4 regions of the Cytobacillus sp. C11.1 genome follow, and region 3 is predicted to be linked to each of the others. Evidence: riboswitches for the same ligand, from Rfam matches in the RefSeq annotation. Region 3 holds a riboswitch; each other region holds the start of a gene.
The links. A riboswitch is a leader RNA that binds a small molecule or an ion and turns the genes downstream of it on or off. The one in region 3 is predicted to bind S-adenosylmethionine.
Positions count from the first base shown of each region.

Region 1: linked by a shared signal. The riboswitch ahead of AC3ZVC_RS07870 (methionine ABC transporter ATP-binding protein) and the one ahead of AC3ZVC_RS20180 (O-methyltransferase) in region 3 are both predicted to bind S-adenosylmethionine.
Region 2: linked by a shared signal. The riboswitch ahead of AC3ZVC_RS22380 (2,3-diketo-5-methylthiopentyl-1-phosphate enolase) and the one ahead of AC3ZVC_RS20180 (O-methyltransferase) in region 3 are both predicted to bind S-adenosylmethionine.
Region 4: linked by a shared signal. The riboswitch ahead of AC3ZVC_RS19175 (Na+/H+ antiporter NhaC family protein) and the one ahead of AC3ZVC_RS20180 (O-methyltransferase) in region 3 are both predicted to bind S-adenosylmethionine.

Region 1 covers NZ_CM176935.1:1,598,153-1,605,606, forward strand. Annotated here, with positions in the region: gene AC3ZVC_RS07865 (O-acetylhomoserine aminocarboxypropyltransferase/cysteine synthase family protein) at 351-1,667, shown strand; SAM riboswitch class I at 1,815-1,918, shown strand; gene AC3ZVC_RS07870 (methionine ABC transporter ATP-binding protein) at 2,095-3,120, shown strand; gene AC3ZVC_RS07875 (methionine ABC transporter permease) at 3,113-3,781, shown strand; gene AC3ZVC_RS07880 (MetQ/NlpA family ABC transporter substrate-binding protein) at 3,793-4,641, shown strand; gene AC3ZVC_RS07885 (carboxymuconolactone decarboxylase family protein) at 4,794-5,165, shown strand; gene AC3ZVC_RS07890 (YuzK family famiily protein) at 5,698-5,850, shown strand; gene sufC (Fe-S cluster assembly ATPase SufC) at 6,240-7,025, shown strand; gene sufD (Fe-S cluster assembly protein SufD) at 7,043-7,454, shown strand, end outside.
Region 2 covers NZ_CM176935.1:4,523,648-4,531,101, forward strand. Annotated here, with positions in the region: gene AC3ZVC_RS22370 (methylthioribulose 1-phosphate dehydratase) at 1-536, opposite strand, end outside; gene AC3ZVC_RS22375 (2-hydroxy-3-keto-5-methylthiopentenyl-1-phosphate phosphatase) at 533-1,195, opposite strand; gene AC3ZVC_RS22380 (2,3-diketo-5-methylthiopentyl-1-phosphate enolase) at 1,188-2,420, opposite strand; SAM riboswitch class I at 2,506-2,612, opposite strand; gene AC3ZVC_RS22385 (pyridoxal phosphate-dependent aminotransferase) at 2,890-4,062, opposite strand; gene AC3ZVC_RS22390 (carbon-nitrogen family hydrolase) at 4,215-5,000, shown strand; gene AC3ZVC_RS22395 (DUF2087 domain-containing protein) at 5,040-5,621, opposite strand; gene AC3ZVC_RS22400 (methylated-DNA--[protein]-cysteine S-methyltransferase) at 5,806-6,306, opposite strand; gene AC3ZVC_RS22405 (PAS domain-containing sensor histidine kinase) at 6,303-7,454, opposite strand, start outside.
Region 3 covers NZ_CM176935.1:4,061,641-4,069,094, reverse strand. Annotated here, with positions in the region: gene AC3ZVC_RS20185 (coiled-coil domain-containing protein) at 1-1,477, shown strand, start outside; SAM riboswitch class I at 1,594-1,700, shown strand; gene AC3ZVC_RS20180 (O-methyltransferase) at 1,812-2,396, shown strand; gene AC3ZVC_RS20175 (PH domain-containing protein) at 2,430-2,813, shown strand; gene pdxR (MocR-like pyridoxine biosynthesis transcription factor PdxR) at 2,912-4,282, opposite strand; gene AC3ZVC_RS20165 (GNAT family N-acetyltransferase) at 4,374-4,946, shown strand; gene AC3ZVC_RS20160 (aminotransferase-like domain-containing protein) at 5,027-6,229, shown strand; gene AC3ZVC_RS20155 (YdeI/OmpD-associated family protein) at 6,345-7,010, shown strand; gene AC3ZVC_RS20150 (YdeI/OmpD-associated family protein) at 7,082-7,454, shown strand, end outside.
Region 4 covers NZ_CM176935.1:3,848,638-3,856,091, forward strand. Annotated here, with positions in the region: gene AC3ZVC_RS19160 (Dph6-related ATP pyrophosphatase) at 1-356, opposite strand, end outside; gene AC3ZVC_RS19165 (AAA family ATPase) at 420-3,554, opposite strand; gene AC3ZVC_RS19170 (exonuclease SbcCD subunit D) at 3,551-4,696, opposite strand; gene AC3ZVC_RS19175 (Na+/H+ antiporter NhaC family protein) at 4,925-6,259, opposite strand; SAM riboswitch class I at 6,346-6,449, opposite strand; gene AC3ZVC_RS19180 (hypothetical protein) at 6,857-7,015, shown strand; gene AC3ZVC_RS19185 (DUF421 domain-containing protein) at 7,088-7,454, opposite strand, start outside.

The DNA of each region.
Region 1 (7,454 bases), 2.5 Mb from region 3:
TCGTGATTTTGGCACCCTTTTGATTGTAGCGGAAGGCAGAGCTCCTCGTAAATGCATTCGCATTTTCACCGAGTAGGCTCCCGGATCCTGCAGGAAAGTGAGCTATTTTATTAAGGCAGTTTTCTTAGAGTTTGTTGTTTTTTGAAGGCAAACGTATTTTAACCAACTGAGTTGATTGTAGCGAAGGGCACTCGACTCCAGCGGGAAAAGAGGGAAGTGCGAGACCCCGCAGGCGAAGCCGAGGAGGCTCGCAATCCTCCCCGCGGGTTCGCTGAGTGCCCCGTGCTGAAATCAACGGGCAGAATTCATAAATATTTTATTAGACAATAACAAATAAAGGAGAGAGAAACATGACTGACAAACAAAAAAGCTACCGTTTTGAAACACTAGGAGTACATGGGGGACTGAATCCTGATCCGGTTACGGGGGCAAGAGCAGTGCCGATTTACCAGAACAATGCTTACCAATTCAAAAATACAGACCATGCCGCAGATCTTTTTGCATTAAAGGAACCTGGATACATTTATAGCCGGATACATAATCCCACTGTAAGTGTATTTGAGGAAAGAGTGGCTTTGCTTGAAGGCGGAGTCGGTGCTTTGGCGCTTGCAAGCGGTCAATCTGCTATTACTCTGGCAATCCTAAATCTTGCCCAGGCCGGGGATGAGATTGTTGCGGCCTCCAATCTATATGGCGGTACTTATAATTTGTTTGCAGTCACACTTCCTAAGTACGGGATTGATGTCAAGTTTGTGGATCCAAAAGAACCGGAAAACTTCCGAAACGCCATAACAGATAAAACCAAGGCAGTTTTTGCTGAAACAATTGGAAACCCGAGTTTGAAGGTGCTTGATCTTGAAAAGGTGGCTGCTATTGCTCATGAAAACGGTGTTCCAATAATCGTTGATAATACCTTTGCTACACCTTATTTATGCAGGCCGATTGAGCATGGAGCTGATATCGTTATTCACTCAGCGACTAAATGGCTGCTTGGCAATGGAACAACAATGGGCGGCATTATCGTTGATGGCGGAAAGTTTGATTGGAATTCACCGAAGTTTCCTGGCTTCACAGAACCGGATCCAAGCTACCATGATATTGTTTATAGTGAAGCAATTGGCGAGGCTGCTTATATCATTAAAGCCAGAGTACAGCTTTTAAGAGATTTGGGGCCTGCAATGAGTGCGCAAAGTGCATTCCAGTTCACATTGGGACTAGAGACTTTGCATGTGAGAATGAAGGAGCATATTGCGAATACGAAGAAAGTGGTTGAATACCTGGAAGCCCACCCTGCTGTTAACTGGGTGCTTTACCCAGGCCATGAAAGCAATCCGGATAAAGCTCTAGCTGATAAATATTTGCCTAAAGGAGCAGGCGCTGTCGCTGTTTTCGGAATTGCAGGCGGCCGGGAAGCTGGTGCAAAGCTGATTAATAGCCTTCAGCTTTGGGCACATGTTGCCAATGTCGGGGATGCCAAGAGCCTAATCATTCACCCGGCCAGCACGACCCACCAGCAGCTCGATAAAGAAGGTTTAAAGGCTGCAGGGGTACCTGAAGATTTAATTAGGATATCTATCGGGATCGAGAATGCGGATGATTTGATTGAAGATCTTGAGCAGGCAATTGAAGCTGCGACAGGGATAACATCTTTGGCTGCAAAAGCTTAATGACAGCAAGAAAAATTTACCGCCCATTTTTTCAAAAAGTTTAAAAGTTCTTCGTTGACACCTTTTTGAAAGCTATGATACGATAGCAAACGTAATTAAAAAGCTGCTTAAATTATTTAAAGTGTTAATTGAATATAAAACGTTACGCTCTTATCAAGAGAGGTGGAGGGAAGTGCCCTATGAAGCCCGGCAACCGTCATTAATTTGAAATGGTGCCAATTCACTCAAAGCATAGCTTTGACAGATGAGAGAAAGGACTTAAATTTTTAATGCCTTTCTGCTCATGTGCAGAAAGGCATTTTTATTTTTGTGGCTTCAGCTCGTTATTCTGCTCATGAATGAAAGCTGCTGAGCAGTCAAAAACTAGAGAAAAAAGCGGTCTTTTAATTATAATCTGTATTTTCGATTAAAGAGGTGAAATAACACGTTGATTTCCATAAATGATGTAAAGAAGATCTATTCTTCTAAAAAGGGCCAGGTGAAAGCCGTAGATGACGTAAACCTGGAGATAAAAGAAGGAGAAATCTTCGGTGTGATCGGATATAGCGGCGCAGGTAAAAGTACTTTAATCCGCATGCTGAACGGCCTTGAGCTTCCAACACAAGGAAGTGTAATCGTGGCCGGCAATGAAGTTTCAAAAATAAAAGGCAGCAAATTAAGAAAAGCACGCCAGGAAATAAGCATGATTTTCCAGCACTTTAACCTTTTATGGTCGAGAAGTGTCAGGGACAATATTGCATTTCCGCTTGAAATTGCAGGTGTTCCAAGGCAGGAAAGGCTGAAAAGAGTAAATGAACTCATCAAGCTGGTCGGCCTGGATGGCAGAGAGGATGCGTATCCTTCTCAGCTGAGCGGCGGACAAAAGCAAAGGGTAGGGATTGCGAGAGCCCTTGCCAATAACCCAAAAGTGCTGCTTTGTGATGAGGCTACCTCTGCACTCGATCCGCAAACAACTGACTCAATTCTCGATTTGCTTGTTGATATCAATGAGCGTTTAGGTTTAACAATTGTACTGATTACACATGAAATGCACGTAATTCGTAAAATTTGCCACCGTGTTGCTGTCATGGAAGGCGGCAGGATTGTTGAAATTGGTCCTGTGCTGGATGTATTTAAAAATCCTAAAGCGACGATTACGAAGCGCTTTGTCCAGCAGGTCACAGAGCCTGAAGAGACGAAAGAAACAATTGATCATTTAGTGGATTTATATCCGCGCGGAAAAGTAGTGCAATTAGGATTTGTCGGGGAAGCAGCTGAACAGCCATTAATAACGAATTTGATCCGAAATTTCCAAGTGACAGTCAATATTCTTCAAGGGAAGATTTCTCAAACGCAAAATGGCTCTTATGGAACTTTGTTCATCCATTTGGATGGAGATGCAGAAGAAGTTGCCAAAGCAATTGATTATATCCAATCCCAGCAGGTTGGCGTGGAGGTGATTTCCAATGCTTAACGAATGGTTTCCAAATGTAAAATGGGACTCCATGTGGGAAGCTACCTTGGAAACCCTTTATATGACTGCTATATCTGTGGTTGCAACATTTATTTTAGGTGCGATTTTGGGGCTGCTTCTCTTCCTGACCTCAAAGGGGAATATCTGGGAAAATGCTGCAGTCAATAAAGTCATTTCAGCTTTCGTAAATATTTTTCGTTCTATTCCGTTCATTATCTTAATTGTTCTTTTAATACCTTTTACCAAATTCCTAATCGGAACAATGATCGGGGAGGATGCAGCATTGCCTGCATTAATAATTGGGGCAGCGCCATTTTACGCGCGGATGGTTGAGATTGGACTTAGAGAAATTGATAAAGGCGTCATTGAAGCGGCCAAGTCCATGGGTGCCAAAACAAGCACGATTATCTGGAAGGTCCTTCTTCCTGAATCCATGCCAGCCCTAGTTTCAGGTATTACAGTGACAGCCATTGCCCTGGTTGGCTACACAGCTATGGCCGGTGTGATCGGTGCAGGAGGACTTGGCAACCTTGCATACCTGGAAGGATTCCAGAGAAGCCGTAATGATGTCGTTTTGATGGCGACCATTATTATTCTTATCATCGTATTTATCATCCAGTTTATTGGTGATTTAATAACAACAAAATTAGACAAACGATAGGAGAGATCAACATGAAAAAGTGGTTATCACTCGTTCTTGCACTTGCAGTGGCACTTGTACTTGCAGCTTGCGGAACTTCAGAAGAAGAAGGAAATAATGCAGGGGATGGCGGAGATAGCAAAGAAAGCACTAAAATTACTGTAGGTGCTTCCAACGTACCGCACGCTGAAATTCTTGAAGAAGCTAAACCGCTTCTTGAGGAAAAAGGCTTTGAACTAGATGTTGTTACATTCCAGGATTATGTGCTGCCAAACCAGGCTTTAGAGTCTGAAGAGCTTGATGCAAACTATTTCCAGCACATTCCTTACCTTGAATCACAAAAAGCAGAGCATGGCTATGACTTTACAAATGCTGGCGGAATTCATATCGAGCCAATCGGTGTGTATTCTCAAAAATATAAGAACCTTGAAGAGCTTCCTGAAGGTGCAACAATCATCATGAGCAACTCTGTAGCAGACCATGGCCGGATCTTAGCCATGCTAGAAGCAGAAGGCCTTATTACCTTAAACGAAGATGTTGAAAAAACAGAAGCTACCTTAGAAGATATTAAAGACAACCCTAAGAAGCTGGAATTTGATACAGAATATGAAGCTTCCCTGCTTCCGCAAATTTACAACAATGGTGAAGGCGATGCCGTTCTAATCAACTCTAACTATGCAATTGACGCAGGCCTGAATCCATTAGAAGATTCAATTGCGATCGAGGATAAGGAGTCACCATATGTTAACGTGATTGCTGTCCGCAGCGGAGATGAAGAAAAAGAAGGAATTAAAGCTTTAGTAGAAGTTCTTCGTTCAAAGGAAATTCAGGACTTCATTCTTGAAAAATATGAAGGAGCCGTTGTACCGGTTTCCGAATAATAGAGCTAAAAAAAGCAGGCGCGTATGCCTGCTTTTTTGTATGCTTATTAGGTTTCCATTATATGCCCAGCCTATTGGCTTATCTATCCGCATAGTTTGAAAAATAATCAAACATACTAACGTTTATAATAATTTGAATGGAGTGGAGCAAAATGGAACATTATCATGAACCATCAAACTCAATAGAAGCAGCTCTTCATGATTATAAAGTAGGATTAGGTGTATTCACTGAAAAAATGCCTGATTTAGCCCAGCACTATAACGCATTTACAGAAGCTTGCTTTAAGGAAGGAACATTAAGCCAAAAACAGAAGCAGCTCATTGCACTTGGAATCAGTTTATATTCTCAGGACGAATACTGCATTATTTACCATACAAAAGGCTGCCTTGATCAGGGAGCTTCAGAAGAAGAGATTCTAGAAGCGGTAGGTGTAACAGCTGCATTCGGCGGCGGTGCAGCAATGAGCCAGGCAGTTACTCTTGTGCAGGAAGCCATGACTGAATTGAATCAGCTTAAACAATAAATAAACCTTCAGCTCCTGCCTAAAAGCAGGAGTTTTATTTTTTAAGGCTCTTTTCTCATGGATTGTTGTTTTTGTTTATAAATATTGCCCGTTGATTTCCGCTGCGGGCACTTGCTTTCCGCGGGGAGGGTTGCGAGCCTCCTCGGCTTCGCCTGTGGGGTCTCGCACTTCCCTCTCTTCCCGCTGGAGTCAAGTGCCCTCCGCTACAATCAACTCAGTGGTTAAAATACGTTTGCCTTCAAAAAGCAACAAACTTTACGGAAAAGTCTTTTCTATAAGCCTGTATAATTTCAGAAAATTTATGAAACAACCATTTATCAGGAGGAAATAGCCATTATTGTAAGAATGGGCGAGATGGAAGCGCTTCACCAAATCTGGTTCCTTATTTTACTAAAAAAATCAGGTTTTTTCGGCTTTGTGCAGGGTATAAGTTGAGTGTTAAGATTTTAAATGTAAAAACTAAATGCGAAAGCATAAAAACCGAAAGGATTGATTCATTATCAGTCAGTTACAGCTGAACTACACGAGTGAAATGGAGAAAGCAATGCAAGCTGCCCATGGAGTTGGATATGAAGTGTACAGCCGGAAACATGATGTTCGTATGGAAGTTGAAAAGAAACGTGAAGAAGATTATCTACAAAGCCAGCGTTTAGTTGCCGATCTTGAAAGAAAAATTCATTCCTAGGATTTAAACCATATATATAATATAAAGAAGAAAAATGGAAACCAGCTGCTCTGTGCGCTGGTTTTCTTTTTTATAAATATTTTGACTTAACCCTTCAATCCATTCTCATTTAAGCTTTCCATACATGAATCAACCATCTGAGGAAAAAATAAATAGGACATGCCTGTTTTTTTAAGAACGCACTCTTTGATGAAGGATAGATTCTATGATAAAATCTTCATTTAAAGGCTTTCTAAACATTTTTGTTTGAAAAGTTTGTTAAAGGGTCTTAAAGAGTTGCTATGAAATTTCATTTGTTATAAGATTGTAATGAGAATAAAATGAGAATAGAGATTTGCGGCAAACAGCCGATTTACACAAATCTTCTTTTATTGACGGAGGTATATATTATGGCAGGATCAGTACTAACTATCAAAGACCTTCATGTTGCTATTGAGGGGAAAGAAATATTAAAAGGTGTAAACCTTGAAATTAAAGGCGGAGAAATCCACGCAATCATGGGGCCTAACGGAACAGGTAAATCTACATTATCATCTGCAATCATGGGCCATCCTAAATATGAAGTAACTCAAGGCAGCATTACTTTAGATGGTAAAGATGTTCTTGAAATGGAAGTTGACGAACGTGCACAAGCCGGCCTTTTCCTTGCAATGCAATACCCAAGTGAAATCAGCGGTGTTACTAATGCCGATTTCTTGCGTTCAGCAATCAACAGCCGCATGGAAGAAGGCAATGAAATTTCTTTAATGAAGTTTATCCGAAAAATGGACAGCAAAATGGAATTCCTTGAAATGGATCTGGACATGGCTCAGCGTTACTTAAATGAAGGATTCTCTGGCGGTGAAAAGAAGCGCAATGAGATTCTTCAATTAATGATGCTTGAACCAAAAATCGCCATCCTTGATGAAATCGATTCAGGTTTGGATATCGATGCATTGAAGGTTGTTTCTAAAGGAATTAACCAAATGCGCGGAGAAGATTTTGGTTGCTTAATTATCACTCACTACCAGCGCCTTCTTAACTACATCACTCCTGATCATGTACACGTGATGATGCAGGGACGCGTTGTAAAGTCAGGCGGTCCTGAGCTTGCACAGCGTTTAGAATCAGAAGGATATGACTGGATTAAACAAGAATTGGGCATTGAAGACGAAACAGTTGGGCAAGAAGCGTAAGCGTTAGGGGGATCACTATGACAACGGAAATAAAACTACCATTTGACAGGGAATATGTAAGTTCCTTCTCAAAAGATATGGGCGAGCCGGCATGGCTGACAGAACTCCGTCTAAATGCGCTTGCAAACGCGGAAAACCTGCCAATGCCAAAGCCTGATAAAACAAAAATAGATAAATGGAACTTCACACAGTTCGAAAAACACATCGTAGGAAGTGAAGACTTTGCTTCCTTAAACGACCTTCCTGAGGATGTTAGAAATCTGATTGATCTTGAAGCAGGCGACCAGAATCTTTACATTCAGCGCAATAACAGACCAACACATCTGTCTCTTTCAAAAGAGCTTCAGGGAAAAGGCGTTATTTTCACTGACATCTTTACTGCTGCAAGAGAACATAGCGACCTTCTTCAGAAGTACTTCATGAAGGATG
Region 2 (7,454 bases), 460 kb from region 3:
GATGTTTTTCCCCAAACGGTAATTCCATGGTTTCTAATTAACACAGCACCTGTATCTTCACTGATATGGGAGGAAAAACATTTGGCGAGCGTCGGAATATGCGCATGATTCGGAATAATCGGAATCCGAAGAACAGCATCCTCCTCCCATTTATCAAATGCCTTAATAAGTTCTTGCCCTTTGAATGTGACTGCCTCCTGGTCCCCATAAATTTCCGATATAACATTATTGTCAATAGTATGGACGTGAAGGCTGCACCCTGCGTTCGTTTTCCGGTAAATCTCCACATGTAATAGCGTTTCCGCAGAAGGCTTTAGATGGGTCTCCCCAACAGGGCGCCCAAATTCATCAACGAGGAGGAAATCCTCCTTTGTCCTTTTCCTTTTATCCTTCCCGCTTGCTGTTACAAGGAATTGTATGGGGCTATCGGAGACCTTGATCGCCAAATTGCCGCTAGTCCCCATAAACCAGTCTCTTTCAGCTAATTCATCTTTTATTTCAGCAAGCTCTTGCCATTTTTCTTCCACTAAACTCATACGCTCACCCCATTTACATTTTTCAAAATTTCAATGCACTCATAAAACGTTTCAAATTCGTGATAATTAAGATTCATTTCTTTGCTTTTCTCTTGCAGCAAATCTCTTGCAATAACTAAATCTGCCTGCTTTGCAGCCTCCAGATCGGTAACAGAATCCCCTATGACAATTTTATAGGTATCTCCAGCCTTAAGTTTTCTCATAATGGATGGCTTGCAGCAGCCGCAACTGTTATTACATTCATCATCACAGCTATGGGGCCATAAAATTTTGATTGTTTCGCCGCTAAAATCTGAACCATTGCAATAAACAGCATCAAACGGGCCATATTTTTCTAAGACTGGCTCCACAAAAAAGTCAATTCCGCCACTGACAATATAAAGTGGTATATTTTCTTTTTTCAAATAATCCACAAATTCCTGAAAGCCAGCTCTTACCTTGCCATTTTCCAGTGTGAATTTTATAATGTCTTCCTTAAGGCTGCTTGGAAGGAGGGAAAACATCTTCCCTACTCCTTCCTGAATTGAAATTTGCTGTGACAATATTTTATTCTTTATCTCCTCCCATTCAGGCGGGGCAAATTCTTTCATAACGTTAATGATGTTATCTTTTTCCGTAATGGTCCCGTCAAAATCACAAAAAACAGCTATATTAGGCATTTTTAGCTTTCACCTCTGTATGTCCCCATAAATCTATCGCCTTTTTTAGTTCTGGATAATCTGAAGGAGATTCTGATAATGAAATTCCTTTTAAAGTTAAATCAATCGCTTGGCGGAAGGCTAAGCCGCCGCCTTTTGCACCATTCGGATGCCCATGTACTCCCCCGCCCGCATTGATCACACTGTCCGTTCCAAAGTCATGGTAAAGCAGCGGCACCAGGCCTGGATGAATGCCTGCTGATGGTACTGGAAAGGTCTTTTTGCAGAAATCTTCGGATGTTAATGATTGTCCTATCGAAATCGCCTGCTCCTTTTCAAGTGCCACTGAACCATATGGTGAAGGGAAAAGCGATAAATCTGCTCCTGCATATCTCAGAAGCTTGCCCAGAAGCAGAGAGTAAGAAATTCCATAGATGCTTGAAGCAGACAGGGCACCGCTGACAGCAGGATGTGCCATAATCGGCAGCCCAACCCCGTCATCTTCTCTTAACTCCTGCAGAACATCCAGTCCATATGCAAAAACATTAAACAGGAGGAGGTCCGCACCAAGGCTTGCTGCTTTTCTGGCTTTCTCTTTCAAATCAAAGGTCCTGCCTGTTAAATTCACTGCATAAAGTGTGCGATGACCGGTATCTTCAAAAACCTGGCCAAGTACCTTTTTCCCTTCCATAATCCTTTCTTCAAAAGGGGTGAGTTCATTTTCAAACAAAATTTCATCATCTTTCACAATATCGATGCCGCCAAGTGCTTGTTCCCTCAACTGTGAAGTTAAAAAATTCATATCCTTGCCTAGAACACCTTTAAAGATGCTCATCAGCAGCGGCCTGCTGTGGACATTCAGCTTTTCTCTTAATCCTTCAATGCCGAACCGAGGGCCAGGGAAAAAGGTTTTGATCTCATCGGAAAACTGTAAATCTATTAACTTAATCTTTCCGTCCAGTGATAGCTTTCCAAAGACTGTTGTTAAAATGGCTGGCAAATCCGGACTGAAATTAGCAGTTGGATAAGCGATTTTGATAATGGCGGCCGTTTCCTTGCTGCCTTCCTCTGTTAAAAGGCCTTCAACCGAAACAACTCTGCCTTTATGCTTACGGAGCTGATTCTTTTCCAGTTCAGGTAAATGAGTCCATGAACCGACCGTAAGGCCTAATGCGATTTCCTCTGCTTTTTTCTCAGGATTATGTTTTGCATCATGGATTAGATAAGTTGCGATAATTTCACTCATATATTTTCTTCCTTTCATTTCGGCAAAACCGGGCAATAAAAAAACCTCTTCAAATAAGAAGAGGTTAGCAGCTTGAACTAACATCTTCTTATCTATCAGCTTTAATAAGCTGCAAGAATTAGCACCGTGCTTACTGGTAAGTCGGTTGCCGGGCTTCATAGGGCTAGTCCCTCCGCCTGCTCTTGATAAGAAAACGAAATTAATATTTAGTTAATTTTGAATTAAAATTTACTTAGGATTATGACAGGGTAAAAAACTTTTGTCAATAGATTATCAGAAATAAATAGGGGTTTTTCAACCATGAGTATTGATTCCGCTACAGGCACTCAGCGACCGCGGGATTCCGGGAGTCTCCTCGGCGTTCCTCGCCTAGGGGTGCTCCCCTTGGTACGCTTTTCCCGCTGGATTCTCGTACCTTCCGCTCCAATCTACCAGTGCTATAACAAGAATAACTTTAAGATAGGAAAGTTTAAAATAAATTTAATGCCCTAATTCGGTCTACTGCTTCTTTAAGCCTTTCTTCTGAAGTCAGCAGGCCAACACGAACATATCCTTCTCCATATTGTCCAAACCCTATGCCAGGCGCAACGGCAATATGGGCTTTTTCAAGCAAATAATCAGCAAATTCCTCGGATGTAAAACCTATAGGAATTTTTAACCAGGCAAAGAAGGAGCCTTCAGGTGCTTTAACATTCCATCCTATTTCCTGGAGGCCTGAAATGAATATATTTCGTCTTCTTTCGTAAAGGGCATTCAGTTCTTTGACACATTCCTGTGATTCAGTCAACGCAGCTGCCGCAGCTTCCTGGACAGCTCCGAACAAGCTTACATATAGATGATCCTGCAAAAGGTTCAAGGCAGAAATGACGCTCGCATTTCCAACCGCAAAACCAATTCTCCATCCTGCCATATTATACGTTTTTGAAAGTGTATAAATTTCAATTCCTACCTCTTTTGCCCCCTTTGCTTGCAGAAAACTGACCGGCTTCTTGCCCTCAAAGCCAATGCCGCCATAGGCAAAATCGTGAATAATGCAAATTCCATGTTTTTTGCCAAGCTCAACTGTTTCCTGGAAAAACTTCTCACTGGCCACGGCTCCAGTGGGATTGTTTGGATAATTGAGGAACATGAGTTTGGCAGCATTCAGCTTTTCGTCTGTAAGCTCGCTATAAAGAGGCAAAAAGCCATTTTCCTCCCGTAACGGCATTGTCACCATTTCTGCTTTTGCCAGCGCTACACCTGACCAATAATCCGGATAACCGGGATCTGGCACAAGAACATTATCGCCAGGGTTTAACAGGCATTGAGGTATCTCAACCAGGCCAGCCTTTCCTCCAAACAATATGGCTACCTCCGTTTCCGGGTCTACATCAACCTCATATTCTCTTTTATAAAAATCAGCAGCAGCCTTTTTCAAATAGGGAAATCCCTGAAAAGGTGAGTATCTGTGATTTACTGGCTTTTCGGCTGCACTTTGGAGCTTTTTAACAATATGGCCGGGAGTAGGCTGATCGGGATTTCCTTGCCCAAGATTGATCACATCATGGCCTTGTTCAAGTTGCTTCCCAACCTTTGATACTAAAGATGCGAAAAATTGCTTCGGCAAACTTTTCAGCAAATCAGAATGAGGATAATTAATCAAAGTTTTTCACCTGCTTAAAAAAAAGATTGAAAATATAGTCACAAATGATATAACTTAAATGATAAGTTGTAAAGTAAAATTTTGAAAATTGTTATCTATCGGACTAATTTTAACATAAGTAAAAGAGAATTAAATGTTTGAGGGGGATTTTCATGAAATTAAAGATTGCTTGTTTGCAAATGGATATTGTGTTTGGCAAACCAAAAGAGAATTTTAAAGCAGCCGAAGCAATGATTGAAAAGGCGTTAAAATCAAACCCTGATGTTATCGTGCTTCCAGAGCTTTGGACAACAGGCTATGATTTAACCAGATTAAATGAAATAGCAGACAAGGATGCAGCTGCAGCCCTCGCCTTTTTAAAAGGGATTGCAAAAGACAGGCATGTTCATCTAGTGGGTGGATCTGTTGCAAATAAAACCGCCGGAGGCGTATTCAATACTCTTTTAGTCGTAGATAAAAACGGAGAACCTATCCACCAGTACAGCAAGCTGCATTTATTCAAGCTAATGAATGAGCATCTCTATTTAACAGGGGGGAAAGCAAAGGGCGCTTTTACATTGGAAAATAGACTGTTTGCAGGGATGATTTGCTATGATATCCGTTTTCCGGAGTGGATACGGGCCCATACAGCGGAAGGAGCAGAAGCTTTATTTGTGGTTGCTGAATGGCCATTGGCCAGGCTGGCCCATTGGCGTGCACTTTTAATTGCACGGGCCATTGAAAACCAATGCTATGTGATTGCCTGTAACCGGGCCGGCTCTGACCCTGAAAATGTATTTGCCGGCCATTCTATGATTATAGATCCTTGGGGAGAAGTTCTAGCTGAGGGTTCAGAGGAAGAAGAAATCCTGGTGGCTGAAGTCGACCTTGACATGGTGAAGGAAGTTCGTAAAATGATTCCTATCTTCACGGACCGCCTGCCGGAATTTTATCAATAAAATATTCAGGGCCCTAGCTTTTATAGGGCCTTGCTTTATTTACCCTTCTATTTTTGCCCACATTTCCGGCGGATTTAATTCGTAGATTCCTTTTTCCCTGTACATATAATGATTGATAATGAATTCTCTGCGTATCGTGGCGTAATCTTCATGATACTGTTTAATATATTCATTGAGTTCTTTCTCTTCGTATTTTTTCCCCATTTTCAGCCCTTTAATAAGATGCTCAAAAACCATTAGCTTCTTCTTTCTCTGGGCTGGAATATTTTTAAGCTTTCCATCGCTTGTAAAGAAGTTATCGATAACCTTCTGATTCTCAATATTCATTTCCTCCATCTTTTTCACCTCCTCCATATCAGCCAGTTTCGCAAGCACACTTGATTGCTGTTTCAGCACAGATTCATTCAAATAAAAATAGACAGTATTTTTATCTCTGCGCTGGTAAACCAGGTTTATATCCCGCAATTTGTTTAAATGATGTGTGATGGTTGGCGGCGTCAGCCCCAGTTTCCCTGCAATTGCCTGCCCATGCAAAGGTCCTTTAGCGAGAAGAAATACAATCCGGATTCTTGTGGGATCACCCATTGTTTTATAAAAAGCTACTAAGCGATTTAATTGCATTATATATGAACGCCCCCTAATTTCGATGTGCATCTAATTAGATATATATCAAAATATTAAGATTTAGTCAACTTCAAAATCAGGTTTAAAAAAAGCTATTTTCTCATAGATTGTTGAACAACAAACCATACGAAAAGAGCATTAAAAAAATCACCTGAAAGGTGATTTTAAAAGGTAAATGTATCTAACTCTTAAACCCTGCCCCTTCCAGGGACAGGAGCTTCTCTTTAATATCCGTCCTTGTTCCGGCATATCCGGTAAGAGATTTATTTTTGCCGATTACCCGATGGCATGGAATGATAATGGGCAAACGATTGGCTTTGTTTGCTTGACCAATGGCCCGAACCGCTTTTTCTTTTCCAATCTTCACAGCAATATCCTGATAGCTTCTCGTTTCTCCAAAAGGAATAAGTGAAAGCTCCTTCCACACAGCTCTCTGAAAAATGGTCCCCTGGGGGTCTATTGGGAGATCAAATACCTTTCTCTCCCCTCTAAAATATTCATCAAGTTGAAGTGTACATTTCTTTAGCAGGGGGTTTGATGGATCAAACCTCAATGGACATTCTTCTTCCCCCGCAAGAAAATCTTCCTCCCCAATGTATACTGCCGAAAGAAGCTCCTCTTCCAGGACAATATAAATGTCTCCTATTAGCGTTTCCGTTCTCGAATAAATTCTGCTGTTCATTGCTCTCCCGCCTTTTTAATATATGGCAAATAAATGTGAAACACGGTTCCTTTTCCCAGTTTGCTTTCCACTTCAATCGTTCCTTTGTGCTCCTCAATAATTTTATATGTAACCATGAGCCCAAGTCCAGTTCCTCTTTCTTTAGTGGTATAAAAAGGTTCACCCAGCTTTTTAATTTTATGTCCTGGTATTCCGGATCCCTCATCCCTGATCGATACCTTGATTTTATTATCTCTGCAGGTCTGAAGTGAAACAGTTATATATCCGCCTTTGGGCATGACCTCAATCGCATTTTTTATGATATTGATAAATACCTTTTTCATCTGATTTGGCTCACAAAAAACAAGAGGCAAATCCTTTCTGTGATAAGTCCTGAATTGAACATTATGCAGTACAGCCTGAGCACTTAGAAGGTCAACCGTCTCTTTCATGATTTGGGCGATATCTTTTTCGACAAACTTGACAGCCTGAGGTTTAGCAAGAATGAGGAATTCATTAATAATTGAATCAATTCTGCTCAGCTCTGTGGTTATCACATTAAAGTACATGGAGTGGTCTTCCTCAACGCTATCTTCCAGCAGCTGGATAAATCCTTTCAAGGCTGTCATTGGGTTCCTTATTTCGTGCGCTATCCCTGCTGCGAGTTCCCCAATAACATTTAAAGTGTCGGATTTTCGAAGCTGTTCTTCCATCTCCAGCTTCTCTGTTATGTCTTTAAATGTCGTCATGCTTAAGTTTGAAAAAACGTTATGCTTGTTTGAAAACTCAAAGTGTTTTTTTCTGCCAGATTTTAAGGTAATAGAGAGGCTGCCATCCGACTGCCCAACGTTTTGGATGCTACTAATCTGCTGGTTCAGCTCATCATCTGTAATATTGCAATCATTCAAGATACTGTGTAATGAAACTCCAATGAGTTCATCTTTTGACATCTGCAGCATTCTTTGGCCTGATTGATTAATATCCACAATTTGAAATTGATCATTCCAGAGGAGAATGCCTTCCAGGGCTCCCTCAAAAATGCGGCGAAACTTTAGCTCACTTTCACGCAATTCCTTTTCCATTCGGTGGCGTTCACTTACATTCCTGAAAATAGTCATATGGTAGCCTTCAACAGAATTTAATTTAACAGTGAATTCCAGCGATTTTAT
Region 3 (7,454 bases):
AGCTCTTAATGAAGAGTGGAAGGAAGCTTCAGAACCGGATGAACCAATGAGCATTTTAGAAAACATGGTCCAGACGGCTGCAAAGGAAACAAAGGCAGCTGAGAAAGAGGAACGCGAACAGGGAACGGCCGTAACCGTTGCTGAAACGTCATTAAAGCATGCCATTGATCAGCGTAAAAAGTCAGCTAAAAAAGTGGACAAGCATGACAAACAGCCGGAAGAATGGGAAGAACTTGATTTGGAAGTAAAGACGGTTGAAATTACGGACCAGACAAAACAGGCGAAGGCAGAAATGAAGCAAACAGAAGAGCGCAAAAAAGAAGCCGAACAAAACATTGCTGGTTTCGAAGGCGACTTGTTAACTCTATCCGTTATCCTGAAAGAGGAAGCGGCTGCCTTTACGGAAGAGGATGTCGAGAAAATTAAGAGCCAAGGAAGGCAAAGTATTATATTCTGGAGTGAAAAACACCAGGATATTCAGGAAGAAGGCCAGGAGAAGCACGCGAAAATTGAACAATCCCTGCGCAATTTAAAGCTTTCAATTGAAGGAAAGGATTGGGAGGTCCGCTTTAAGAATGAAGTCTTAACCACCCTTGATCATATGGATACAAGGCATTATGCTCATATTCAAAGTGTCGTTCAAAACATGAAGCGTTTTTCACAGAGCGGCTTAGAGCAGTTGGAACGTGACAAAGAACGGGCAGAAAAAGCGCAAAACTTCTGGGCAAGCCGTGCAAGCATGAAGGTGATGAGCATTGCAGAAGCGATTCGTTCCATGATTGCGAAAATGAAGCTGAAAAATGAACGGGGATCTTTCCCGCTTGTTCAGCTAAAAGAAGACATCCTGCCTAAAAAAGCGGAAGAGGTCGAACCGCTGCTGAAACAGCATTTTGTTTCAGCCATTAACAAAATTACGAAGCGATTCGAGTTGATTGACGACAGTAATTTGGAGCTGGATCAGGAAATCAAGCAGCTCATCAGTGATGAGCAGATTTTATTTGTCTCCCTCAGAAATCGATACCCAGAGATTTTGGTTTATAACATGCGTACAGACAATGCCTTTATGTATGGAAAGCCACAGCGCGAACATTATTCAACCTGGCAGACGATCAACCAGGGTTCGAAAACGAAATCCGATGGCAGCGGCGGCCAAAAGCTATCTGCCCGAATGGTCATGATGATGATGCTTCTATCTGTTAAGAGTGAAACTGACCAAAGCTGGGTTCCGTTAGTCTGTGATAATCCGTTTGGCCAAGCGGCATCGGCCCATGTGCTTGACCCAATCTTCGCTGTTGCCGATAAACTGAAGTTCCAATTCATCGTCGTCACGCCGCCTGAACTGGTGAAAACAGAAATCAGCCAGAGGTTTGATGCATATTATAAATTGGACTTTATTCGGGAAAAAGGAAAAGAGGTCGTGTCGGATACGATTGTTCCGGCGTTTCGTATTTATCAGGGGGAGGAAGTTGTTCAATAGAACCTCGTACCCTGCTAAAAAGGAATAGGTTTTTTGAAGAGAGGTATTAAAGTATTGCCATTTTGCTAAAACTATGCAATACTTTATTCGAAATTAATTATAATTCTATAATCAAATTCTTATCCAGAGAGGTGGAGGGACTGGCCCTGCGAAGCCTCAGCAACCCCTGATTATTTCAGGAAGGTGCTAATTCCAACAGAGTTAACGCTCTGGGAGATAAGAGGTCGTTAATAAAGTACAAAGGCCTCTTATGATAAGAGGTCTTTTTTGTTGCCTTTTTATCAAATGAATGGGATATAAAGATACGAGCTATGGAAGAGGAGGAATTGACATAATGGAAAGCAGCGTTATACAGGTACCGGAAGCTTACGTAAAGATATTACAGGAATCGCAACTGCTCGGCTTTGAGCAGTCATGTGATAGAAAAACAGGTTTTTTACTAAAGGGATTGGCTGCCTCAAAACCAGGGGGCAGCTTTTTAGAGCTGGGAACAGGTACAGGAGCGTCTGCTTCCTGGATCATCGATGGAATGGATGAAATCAGCACGCTTACAACGGTTGACATTGATTCAAGAGTTCAGTCCATCGCAAGAAGGCACCTGGGGAATGACAGGAGAGTATCATTTTGCTGCGAGGACGGAGCAGCCTTTATTCAAAACCTATCAGAACGGTTTGACTTTATTTTTGCCGATACGTGGCCGGGAAAATTCGAGCTGTTGGACAAAACGTTGGACCATTTAAATGTTGGCGGTTTTTATGTGATTCATGATGTGTTTCCGCAATCGAAATTACCAGAAAAATATAGAATCAAAGCAACTAAACTCTTAAAAACTTTGCAGGACAGACCTGACCTGGACATTACAGAATTAGATTGGTCTACCGGGCTGATATTGGCAGTTAAGACTGGGGTTAATTTATAGAATGAAATTATCACTAGAATTGGGGGATCGTTCATGAATCTTGTGAAAAATCAGGTTGAACATGTACTGCATGAGGGTGAAAACGTTATTGAATGTTTAAGCTGTTCATTAGTAGCACATTACTGTTTAGCACCGCAGGCAGGCTTCTTTGCGGCAACGAACAAAAGACTGCTATTCTGTGGAATCCAGGTATCAGACACAAACAAGGAATTTGTTGAAGAATTTGAGTATAGGAATATCGCTTCCCTTTCAGAAAAAAGAGGAATCACAGGAAAGCATATTCATTTGTACTATAATCAAGACTTGTACAAATTCCAGCAAATTCAGGGCATGAATATGTTTGATTTTATGGTGGCTGTTAAGGAGAAGATGTGCTTGTTTTCCACTTCAACAAAAGAGCGTTATCCTGTAAGATAAGCGCTCTTTTCAACTTAGGTATTGGTTTTAATAAATTAAAAAGGGCGAAAATATTTGAATATATGCCTCGGGGTTTTTTATAAGAATCGTAAGAAATCCTAATTACTTACGTAATCTTTCCATACATTAGCGATTAAATGGACCCCTCTCTGAATTTCCTGCATAGTGGGTGCACCATATCCAAGCATTACTTGATGGTTTGGCTTGTGAAGCAGATACATAGGTGAAACAGCATCAATTTCAACTCCTCTTGACTTTGCCAGTTCGATTGCTTTTGATTCATTCAATCCTTCGGGTAATGTCACGATGATATGTAAGCCTGCTGTATCCCCTATGATTTCAAATTGTTCTCCCAAATGGTTTGATAGGCTTTCTATTAAACAGTTTCTTTTGGCTCGGTATAGAGTTCTCATTTTTGCTATATGGGATATATAATTTCCTTCTTCCATAAAATTTGCAGCAACCCGCTGATCAATTCTTGAAACAGTCGATTTTTGATAAGTATTAAACTTTTCAAAGTCTTGTTGAAGAGAAGCTGGCATAACAAGATAACTTATTCGAAGGGACGGCAGCAATGTTTTTGAAAAGGTGCCAAAGTAAAGCACACGGTCTTTTGAATCCAGATGGGATAATGTCGGGATAGGTGCTCCTTTGTAGCGAAATTCAGAATCATAGTCATCCTCGATAATATGAGCATCCTCTTTATCTGCCCAATTTAATAACTCAGCCCTTCTAGCAATAGACATTATCGTGCCGGTCGGATATTGATGAGCTGGTGTCAAATATAATAGTTTTACTGGCTCATTAGGCACACGGCATCCTTCTTCATCCACAGAAATCGGATGACATGGCAGCTGTAATTGTTCAAAAACAGATTTTGCCCGAATAAAACCAGGATCCTCTGTTCCGATGGCTCTCCGGTTAAAAAACAAACATACGTTTAGTAATTGCTGCTGAAAACCGCTGAATACATACACTTGCTCCGGCTGGCAGGCCAGCCCTCTAGCCTGTTGCAGGTATTGTGCAATTTGTACACGGAAAGAATATTCTCCCTGCCACGGTGCATTGCTGCCATTGGATTCACTAAGCTCTTTTCGATATAGTCTGTTCCAATGTTTGTAGGGGAAGGCAGAGGCATCAATCTGCCCATTTTTAAAATTGATAAGATACTCATCCTGAACTCTTTTCTCAAAAGCAGCTGTATCATTCTCACTATAGTGCCATTCATCCTGAATTTCCGAAACAAAATATCCTTTGCGTTCCACTGAATAACAGTATCCCTCACTCTGCAATTGTTCATAAGCCATTTGAACAGTCATGATGCTTACGTTTAATTGTTCAGCCAAACGCCGCTTTGCAGAAAGTTTAGCATGAGCTGGCAATTTTCTATCTAAAATCGCTTTTTGTATTTGTTCATAGATTTGCTTATATTTTGTTTTATGATCCGAAAGCAGAATTTGAAGTTCCATATAATCACTCCTGGTATTATATTAAAAATCATTTTTGGTTATTTAAATCATACCAGAAATCAATTTTAATAGATTCAAGGAGAGTGATATTATGAAAAAATTAGAAAACAATTTTGTACAGTTAATTCCAATGGGACTTGAGCATATAGAAGGGATTTATGAAGCGTCTCAGGATAAACGAATATGGGAGCATGTGTCTGTCGATTTAACTGACAAAAGCCGGGTTATTCAATATGTTGAGGATGCTATACAAAAACGTGAGCAAGGCACCGATTTTGCTTATGTCATTGTAAATAAAAATACAGGGAATATCATCGGTGCAACCTGGTTTCTCGATATTTCAAACCAACATAAACGGCTTGAAATCGGCTCAACTTGGGTGAACCCTATTTATTGGCGCTCAAATATTAATACAAACTGTAAATATTTATTGTTAAAATATTGCTTCGAAGAACTTTCCCTTAACCGTGTACAAATTAAAACCGGACATAAAAACATCCGTTCGCAAAAAGCGATAGAACGAATCGGTGCGGTTAAAGAAGGCATCCTTAGAAATCATATGATACGAAAAGAAGGGACTATCCGTCATACTGTCCTATATAGTGTCATAAAGGAAGAGTGGGACAAAGTAAAAAGACAATTCGAAGAACACTTGCTTTATTAAGGTATTGTTGAATTGGTGGAGCATCCCAGGCAAGAAGTTTATAATCGATAGTAAAAGCTACTAGAAAGGTGTGGATAGAAGTGAATGCTGCTTCTTTTTTTCCTGAGAATATCAAAAGGGCTCTCCAGAATAATCCTCCTGGGGAGTGGATTCCGGAGATTCCTGAAGATTGTATACGACTGCATTGCGGCTATCCAGCACCTGCCCTTGTGCCTGTCGAAGAGGTAAAGGCAGCTGTTACCAGTTTATTCGAAGAGGAGCAGGATTTGCCGCTCCACTATATTGGAAGTCCCAAAATATTAAAGCTAAAGGAACAGATCTTAAAAAGATTGAAAGAGCGGGATATTTTTGTTTCGGAAGAAGAGCTTTTGATAACTTCAGGCGCTTGCCAGGCGATCGATTTAATTGCCCGCATTCTCCTGGATGAGGAGTCAATCGTGGCAGTAGAGTCTCCCACCTATATGGAGGCTTTAGAAATTTTTCAAAATTATACGAAGCGTATAATCAGTATTCCTGTAGATAAGCATGGACTTCAAACTGATGTACTGGAAGGAATTTTAGCAGAAAGGAAACGAAGAGGGCTAGCTCTGCCGCGTTTTCTATATACGATTCCAACGTTTCAAAATCCAACAGGAACGACAATGACAGAAGAACGCAGGCAGCACCTATTAAATATGGCCGACAGCTATGATTTCTTAATAGTTGAGGATGATGCCTACGGGGAATTATCATTTAATCAAAATGTGCCAACATTGAAAGCTATGGATAAAAAGTCTAGAGTTCTGCATGTCGGTTCGTTATCCAAGATCGTGGCACCAGGAATGCGTATTGGATGGATAGCAGGAGCAAGGGAAATCATTCATGCATCGGCCTGGTTTAAAAAAGATCTGAATCATCCGTTTGCTCAAGCAACCATGGCTGTCTATCTGGCAAACACGGATTTTGAGAAAAAACTCTTAACCATGAGAGACACATACCGGGCCAAATGTGCCGTTCTACTCTCGGCATTGGGACAGTACCTGCCTGAATCAGCTTCCTGGTATGTGCCAGAAGGCGGTTATTTCGTTTGGATGAAAATTCCTGGTACCGATACATCAAAAATGCTGACACAAGCGCTAGCGGAGGGTGTATCTTTTATTCCTGGTAAATACTTTTTCTTGGACCAATCGGATGGGACGGAATTTCTTCGGCTTTCATTTAGTTTTGAGGATGAAAAGGAAATTGCAGAGGGGATTCGCAGATTGGGGAACGTCGTTGCTTGCCAAGCGGATCTTGGTAAATGATTCAAGGTTGATGAATACTCAAACAAAGCCAAAAAGTGACGAAAAGAATTGGAGAAACTGAGAATGATCATTCTTAACTTTCAGCAGATCGAAAAATTGAAGAGGGGTGTTCTTGATGACAACCAGCAGATTGAATTCTGAGGTTGATGAATTTTTAAGTAAAGCCGAAAAGTGGAAAGAAGAATATGAGAAGTTAAGAAATATCGTTCTTGACTGTGAGTTGACCGAAGAGTATAAGTGGATGCATCCCTGTTACACGTTTGAGAATAAAAACATCGTTTTAATTCATGGATTTAAAGATTATTGTGCGCTTCTGTTTCACAAAGGTGCATTGCTAAAGGATGCCCATGGGATTCTAATCCAGCAAACGGAGAATGTACAGGCCGCGCGCCAGATTCGGTTCACCAATGTCCAGGAAATAGCTGAAATGGAAAGTATCTTGAAAGCCTATATTTATGAAGCCATTGAAGTTGAAAAAGCCGGTTTGGAAGTGAAAACTAAAGAGCATAAAGAATACATAATTCCTGATGAACTTCACAATAAATTCAATGATATCCCTGCCTTGAAAACTGCTTTTGAAGGATTGACGCCAGGGCGGCAAAGAGCATACATTCTTCATTTTTCTCAGCCCAAACAATCCAAAACGCGAGAATCAAGGATTGTAAAATGTATGCCGAAAATTCTCGATGGAAAGGGATTAAAGGATTGCACTTGTGGACTATCTCAAAAAAAGCCCAACTGTGACGGCTCACACAAGAACATCGATAGTAAAATCTATTAATCATGCTTTAAGATCAGTTAACAATTCTTAAGTGATATATCTTAAAAAAGGGTTAACCAAAGGAGTATGTTATGACAATTATTGAAAAATTAAAACTAAGTAAATATAAAAATATGGCAGTGCTTAATCAGCCAAGTGATTACGATTTATTTAATGGATATAAGACCACGTTATCAGGCGAGCAAGATGCAATCTTCATCTTTGTAGAAACCATTGATGAAATGGCAGAGCATACCCGAAAAGTGATCGATGAGGAACAGCTGCTTGAAAAAGGATATTTATTTTTCGCCTATCCGAAGAAAGGGAATAAACGGTATGATTCCTTCGTTCATAGAGATGAGATTTTCCCAGCGATGAAAGTGGGCGAAGATGGGTATGTGGATAATAGCGATATAAAGTTCTCGCGGATGGTCAGTATGGATGATGTCTTTACGGTTGTTGGAT
Region 4 (7,454 bases), 210 kb from region 3:
GCTTTTACTCCTGATTTCGCTGCTACCTTTTCGCCCCATTCACGATGTCCGTCCAAGTACAAGTCACCATAGGCAATGCCTGTAAGTTCAAATTTATCTTTTAATCTTTTTAATTCACTAACGTAACGTTCGGTGTAATTTTCATAAGAACAAGCAATGAATTCAACAGGTATAGATAAAGAATTAGCCTGGAGAGTAATCAATTCAGTCTTTTCTCCATGGCCAAAAGTTCTGCCGATCTCTGCTGGAACTGTTGTTATTAGACATGTGACTTCAACACCCTGCTTTACTAAAGCCTCTAAAGCTAAACAGCTGTCTTTGCCGCCGCTCCACGATAAAGCTACTCTCTTAACCAACTTTCATCACCTTCCTTTCCTTCAAAATTTGCAATTAGGGGCTAGCTATCTTTCTCTTTTCAACTAATTTAAAAATTGAAACTCCGTTCTGCTGCCTGTCTGACTCGCTGTTACTTCAAGGCGGGCGTCGATTCTTTCCTTTAATTCCGGAACATGGGAAATAATGCCAACAAGTCTGCCGCTGCTTTGAATATCTATTAAAGCCTCAATTGCCTGATCCAATGATTCAGGATCAAGTGTGCCAAATCCTTCATCAATGAACATCGTCTCAAGAGAAACCCCTCCGGCATACTGCTGGACTACATCAGCCAAGCCAAGCGCAAGAGCTAGTGCTGCTTTAAAACTTTCTCCCCCTGATAATGTTTTGACATGCCTTTCCTGGCCTGTATACTGATCGAACACAAGCAGTTCAAGACCGCTTTGCGCATTTCCCTTGGAACGGTCCGTTTTTCTCAGCAATTGGTACCGGCCGCTTGTCATCCGGGTTAATCGCCCATTTGCTTCTCTGAGTATATCGTCCAGAAATGCAGCAAGTACAAACCTCTCAAAAGTAACTCTGTATGTGTTCTGTCCTTTTGAAATTTCATATAAATGCCCCATCATTTTATAACGTTCTTCAAGGGATTTCATTTTTTCATTAATTTCTGTTATTTTTTGTAACGTTTCTTCATTGTGCTTCTTTTTCATATACAGATTTGTATATTGATCCTGAAGCTGTTTTAGCTGGTCATCTGTTTCCTTTAAAAATGCTTGCAGATTTACTATATCTGGCTTTTCAACACCCTCTAAAAGCTGCAAAAGCTCCGAATACCGGTCATTTACTGACCGTGCTTCTTCACGATATTCCCGAACATCTACTTCCAGCGTACGAATCTCATGTTCGGATTTTTTTGCATTTCGGTATTCTCCATATACTTCAAATCCTTGATCCTTCATTCGCTGAACAAAGTTCTGTCTTTCGACTGTTAGCTTTTCCTCAAGCTTAACAGTTTGCTTTTCAATCGTCTCCATTTTTGCCTGTTCAGCCATATAAGCTGCCTTTGAATCCTGATATTTCTGTTGCGCAATTTCCAGTTTTTTATTAAAAGTCTCCAGTTTATCGACAGCAGCTTTCAGATTGGCCTGGTAAGCTTCAATGGACCGAAGATTTTCCGGAATTGTTTCAGTCATCCTTGTCAAGTTGCCTTTCTTTTCAGCATGGAGAATAGCTGTATCGTTTATATGACTTTGCAGCCGGTCTATTTCTGCAGCCAGCACTTCCTTATGTTGATGAGATTTTTCCAATTCTAAGGTGCAAGCTTCAAGTCTTGCGCTCTTTTTCTTTAAATCATCCTGAATGTTTAAGAGATCCTTTCTTTGTGCAAGAAGAGTACCCTTAATAACCGACAGCTCTTCCTCTTCCAATTCTGGCTGCTGTTTTTGCATGAGATTAAATAATTCACCCAAAGCATTTTCAATAGATTTTACGTTTGATTGAGATTCATAGAACGATGACTCTGCTTTCGCTTTATCTGCTTCGATTTCGGCAGCCTGCCGTTTTGCTGCCTTTAAATCTTTTTCATCAGGAATATCCGTTTGCGATGCAGCCGGATTAGGATGATGACCTGAGCCGCAAACCGGACAGGCTTCACCATTTTGCAGCTGATTTGCCAAGATGGATGCTTGTCCATGGAGCCATTTACGCTCCAACTCCTCAACAAGCCTTCTGGCATCTTCCAGTCTGGATGCTGCCTGTTCAAAGTAGCTTTTCTTTTTTTCGAATACTTCGAGAGCTAGCATATACTCGCCCTGCTGTTCTTCATATTTATGAAGCCGTTCTATTTCTTCAGTCATTTTTTCCAGCCGCCGGTCATTCTCCATAAGCTTAAAATGACACTTTTCAATATCCTGTTTTTCCTCAGCCAATACTTGAATTTTATGATCAGAGGCTTTAAACGCTTCATCTTTATGCTTTTTTTGAAGACGGAGATTTTCCAGTTTTTCTTCAAGCAAACGAACTTGCTTTTCTACTTCCGCATAAGAATGGATATCCTCTTTCATGTTTTGCAGCCGGTTAACATTCTCCCCAGCTTGCTTTCTTGCATCTTCACGTTTCTTTTCAGCTTCCCATCTTTCTTCGTTTTCCGCTAACAGCCCGGCTAAAGATGTAATGCTTTTCTTAAGTGCAGTAAGCTCCTCATTTGAAACGTCCAAATCCTTCTTTATTTCGTGGCAAAGCTGCTCCTGCTGGCTAAGCAAAGCTGCTTTCTGGGCAAGGGAAATAAGTCTTTCCTTCGCCGTAAATTGTTCTTTTAACCCTTCCAGCTCTTCTTTCCTTCGTTTCAAATCTTCTTTTGCCTTCAGCTGTTTAACTATGGTTTCAGCTTCATACAGTTTTTGCTGCAGATAGTCTCTTTTTTCTTTCTGCTTCTTGCCTGCATCGGTTAATTCCTCTAACCCTTCCGCCATATGCATAATTTCTGCCTTTACAAGAGGCATCAAAATTGTGTCATTTACACTGCCAGCTTCCAAATATGCCTTAAGCTCCTCATTAAAAACTGCCTGCACCTGTAGTAAAAACTGATCACGAAGCTTTACTTGATCTTCAACTGTTCTTTTTAACTCAGAAGCATATTCTTTAAGCTTTTCTTCAATCCGCTTATAAATCTGAGTGTGAAATAGCCGCTGAAGGATTACTTCCTTTTCCTTGCTCTCCGAGGTAAGAAGTTTCCTGAATTCACCCTGAGGGATCATCAGGATTTGCCTGAATTGGTTGCTGTCAATAATCATGATTTCCTTTATTTTTTCATCGACATCCCTGACATTGGCCGCAAGAAGCTGCCGCCTTCCATTTTCATCATAAATGTAGAGTTCTGCTTTGGCACTCACTGTGGTTGTCCCATCGCCACGTTCTTTTTTCTTTTCCTGCTGAGGCGATCTGGTAATGTAATATGTTTTATTTCTTAATGTAAATTCTAGAGAAACTTCAGTCAGTGTTTCATTTTTGGCAAACTGGCTTCTAAGTTCTGGCCCGCTGCGGTCCTCACCACTTGCTTTTCCGTAAATCGCATAGCTGATCCCATCAAATATGGTCGTTTTTCCGGAACCAGTCTTTCCCGAAATAACAAACATCGTCCGGTTTCCAAGCTCTGTAAAGTCAATGTGCTCACTGTCTGCATAAGGGCCGAACGCTTGCATCTTTAATTTTAATGGCCTCATTTCAGCGCCTCCTCCCTCAGCACTTTTTCAATCACATCAGTCATTGCCTGTTGTTTATCATTTGTAAATTCGGAAGTAGTCATCTGCTCGTAAAATTGCTTGAAAAGCTCAAGCTCTGACTTTTTCTCTTCCTTCATAGAAATGAAGGAGCTTTTTTTCTTCATATCTGTAATAGAAATCTTCCGTTCAAGGTGAAGTACGTTTGGATATACCTGCCTAAGCTTATTGATCGGATCCAGTAAAGCTCCTTCATCCAAAAGGGTGATTTTTAGATAGTCATCCAGATTCTGTTTTTCATAGAATGATGGATCCATCAGCTCATCTAGATGGCCTTCGATTTCTCTTAAATCTTTTTTAGGCTGTAAGGATCGGGTACGAAGATCAAAATCACCATTTTCTTTCATTTCAATAATGGAGATCGACTTTTCCTGTTTCGCCTCAGAAAAAGAATACTTTAAAAGTGAGCCAGAATAACGGATTCTGTCATGTTTGATGGCATCCGGGCTATGCAAATGCCCAAGTGCTGTATACGAAAAAGGATCGAAGCAATTAGAATGAACACAGCCTGAACCACCGACAGAAAGAGTCCTCTCCGAATCGCTCGTCGCCCCTCCAAGTACAAAGGCATGCCCAACTAAAACATTGGGTTCATTTGGATTCAGAGATTCTTCAATTTTCCCGACAATCGCCTTCATGGCATCATCATGTGAATGGACTCTGTCGTCATCAAGCAAATGCCTGACCATCCCTGGTTCTGCATAAGGTACAAGATAAAAGTTAACACCCTTTATATGTATTGGCCTAAAATCATTTACCAGCTTTCCTGATAAATAGAATTGGCTCTGTCTGTACCACGAACTGCCAAAGGAAAGCCTTTCGGCGCTGTCATGATTTCCGCCAATTGCTACTACTGGCGTTTTAAGTTCTACATTTATTTTAAAAAGAATTTCATTTAATAATTCAACAGCATCAGTTGGAGGTACAGACCGGTCATATAAATCTCCAGAGATAACAACCGCATCCGGCTTTTCTTCTTCAACCACTTCAATAAATTGATTTAAAAAATGGCGCTGATCTTCTGTCATGTATACCCCATGAACCAGTTTACCTAAATGCCAATCCGCAGTATGGATAAATTTCATATCAATCACCCTCTTTTCCTACCATGATTCAATATATACAATGTTACCATTATAGCAAAACAAAAATTGAAGTACTTCTGCAAAATAAGGAAACCAACATAAGAGAACGTTCGTTCCTATTATATCAGGAAAATTTTTCTATAGATAGATTTTCAGGAAAAATAATAAGAGCCTATAAATAGGCTCTTATATCTTTCTTCATTATATATGATTCTCCTGGAACAACCTTTAACCCCGCGGAGCAGATTCATTCACTGTGCTACTCGTTACCTTTTCCCGCTCTTTTAATTTGGGGAAATTAATAAGAATGGCGATTACACCAGTGACTCCAATCAATATTGGATAAATGGAGTAAGGCATAATGCTTACCGGCGAAATAGCTGCGAGACCCGAAGCAGCCAGCATCTGTCCGCCATATGGAATAAATCCTTGTACGAAACAAGAGAAAATATCTAATATACTTGCAGATTTACGCGGGTCTATATCATATTGATCCGCTATATTTTTAGCCAGGGGGCCTGCAATGATAATTGAAATGGTATTATTTGCAGTAGATAGATTGGTAAGTGAAACAAGCGATGCAATACCAAATTCAGCACCCCTTCGAGAGTTTATTTTGCTTGTAACTATGTGCAGCAAATAATCAATTCCCCCGTTATAGCGAATAATCTCAACAACACCGCCAATTAGGATAGCTATGATTGCAAGAGTTTGCATTCCTGCCATCCCTTCTGCAATCATCTGTAAGAAGGAAACCAGCGTGTAGCTTCCGTCAGCAATCCCAATCAGCCCTGCCAGCAAGACCCCGCCGCTTAAAACAAGAATAACATTTATTCCTAACAAAGCAGCAGAAAGTACCCCCAAATATGGAACCACTTTAAGCAAGCTATAATCCTGGCTTGTTACAGCACTTTCCTGACCAGCTGTTAAGAACCCTAGAATTATAGCAGTTGCCAGAGCTGCAGGCAGCACAATTAAAAAATTCACACGAAACTTATCCTTCATTTTCGTCCCTTGGGTCCGGACTGCTGCAATAGTAGTATCAGAAATCACGGAAAGATTATCGCCAAACATGGCACCGCCAATAACAGCAGCCATTGCCAAAGCTACGGATATATCGGTTTCAGCAGCCAGCGCAACACCTATTGGAGCAAGCGCAACAACTGTACCTGTTGAAGTGCCCATTGATAGAGAAATAAAGCAGGCGATAATAAAAATCCCAACCATAAGCAGATTCTGCGGCACATAGGATAATGCCAAGTTGACTGTCGAATCAACAGCCCCCATTCCTTTAGCCGTTCCCGAAAATGCACCTGCCAGTAAAAAAATTATAGCCATCAAAACAATATTGGGATTTCCTGCCCCTTTCGTGAATATATCAACCTTTTCCATAAATGGCGTCTTCCTGTTCATGGATAGGGCAATTCCTGCTGTTATGGCCACAGCCACAATAATCGGAACTTTTTTAAAATCACCTGTTACAAGGCCGCTCCCAATAAAAATCAGAAGGAATGCCAAAAGCGGGAGTAAAGCCCACGGGTTACCTTTTTTGTTTGTTTTCATACTATTCCTCTCTCCTTAATTGGTTTTAATGACATAATAAAAAGACCTCTTCAAACAAGAAGAGATATCTGCTATATTACAGTCCCCTCTTATCTGCCAAGCATAATGCTTGCTGGATTTGGCACAGCGCTCATATGAGCCCGCTGCCGAGACATCTTAGGGCCAGTCCCTCCGTCTCTCTTGATAAGTTAAAAGTTATGAAGTTATTATTACTAACTCATGTCTGAAAATTATACAGGAAATTGATTAAAGTTCAAGCTTTTTTATATGTAATTTTAAATTTTTCTATTGATTTCCCATCCAGTTAACCACTTTCCGCGGTCCGGAGCCTCCTCGGGGAATTGAGCCTGTGGGCTCATCCTTTGATCAGCACTCCAGCAAGCTTTTGAATAAGCAGCCTTTAATAAATATCGCGCGAAGGAAATTCAAATACATTTTCGGGCATCTAAAGCCCTCCACACCAATCAACAGGGTGCTAAAATCAACATTTGGCTTAACACAGCCTTTTTATAAGAAATCCCTGCCTGGACAAAGCTACACAAAAAATTAATAATTTTCTCCTTATGATGAAATACTAAGGAAAAAAGGAGTGAAAAGATGTTCGATCGAAAGGTAATTCGTTTTTTGGTTGGAAGCACAATCTTATCCAGTATGTTCAGTATCGGGATTGTGATCATGACCATTCTTCATCACTTACGAATGCAGGAATTAATACTAGATACGAGGAGAAGCCTGCAAAACACCAACTCAGATTAAAGAAAAAGCCGCCAATAGTTAGCGGCTTCTTTACTTCCCAGAACAATTTTTTATTATCTATAAGATTCCAAATTAGTGCAGGTTCTGAGAATGCGGCTGGGGATGTCCTTCTTTAAGTTCCTGGAAAATATCATTTGACTGCTGCGAGGCAGGCTGCACAGGAGACTGTAATATCATCCCGCCCATTAATCGTTTAAACTCGCCTGCTGTTAAAGGCTTTGCATCATCCATTAATTCATATCCTAGCTGGCCATTAGGTTCAAGTGTTGCCATTTTCACATCTGAAATTTTTGTAATTCCGTTCGTCCTCAGTCTCATTTCCAATTGATCAGCAGTAAATCGGAGTTTTCTCATATTTGCGGGCTGAAGCTTCCCATTTTCAATTACGATTTTGGATTTGCCGGTTATAAACTTTTCTATAAAGTTAAACTTTAACTGC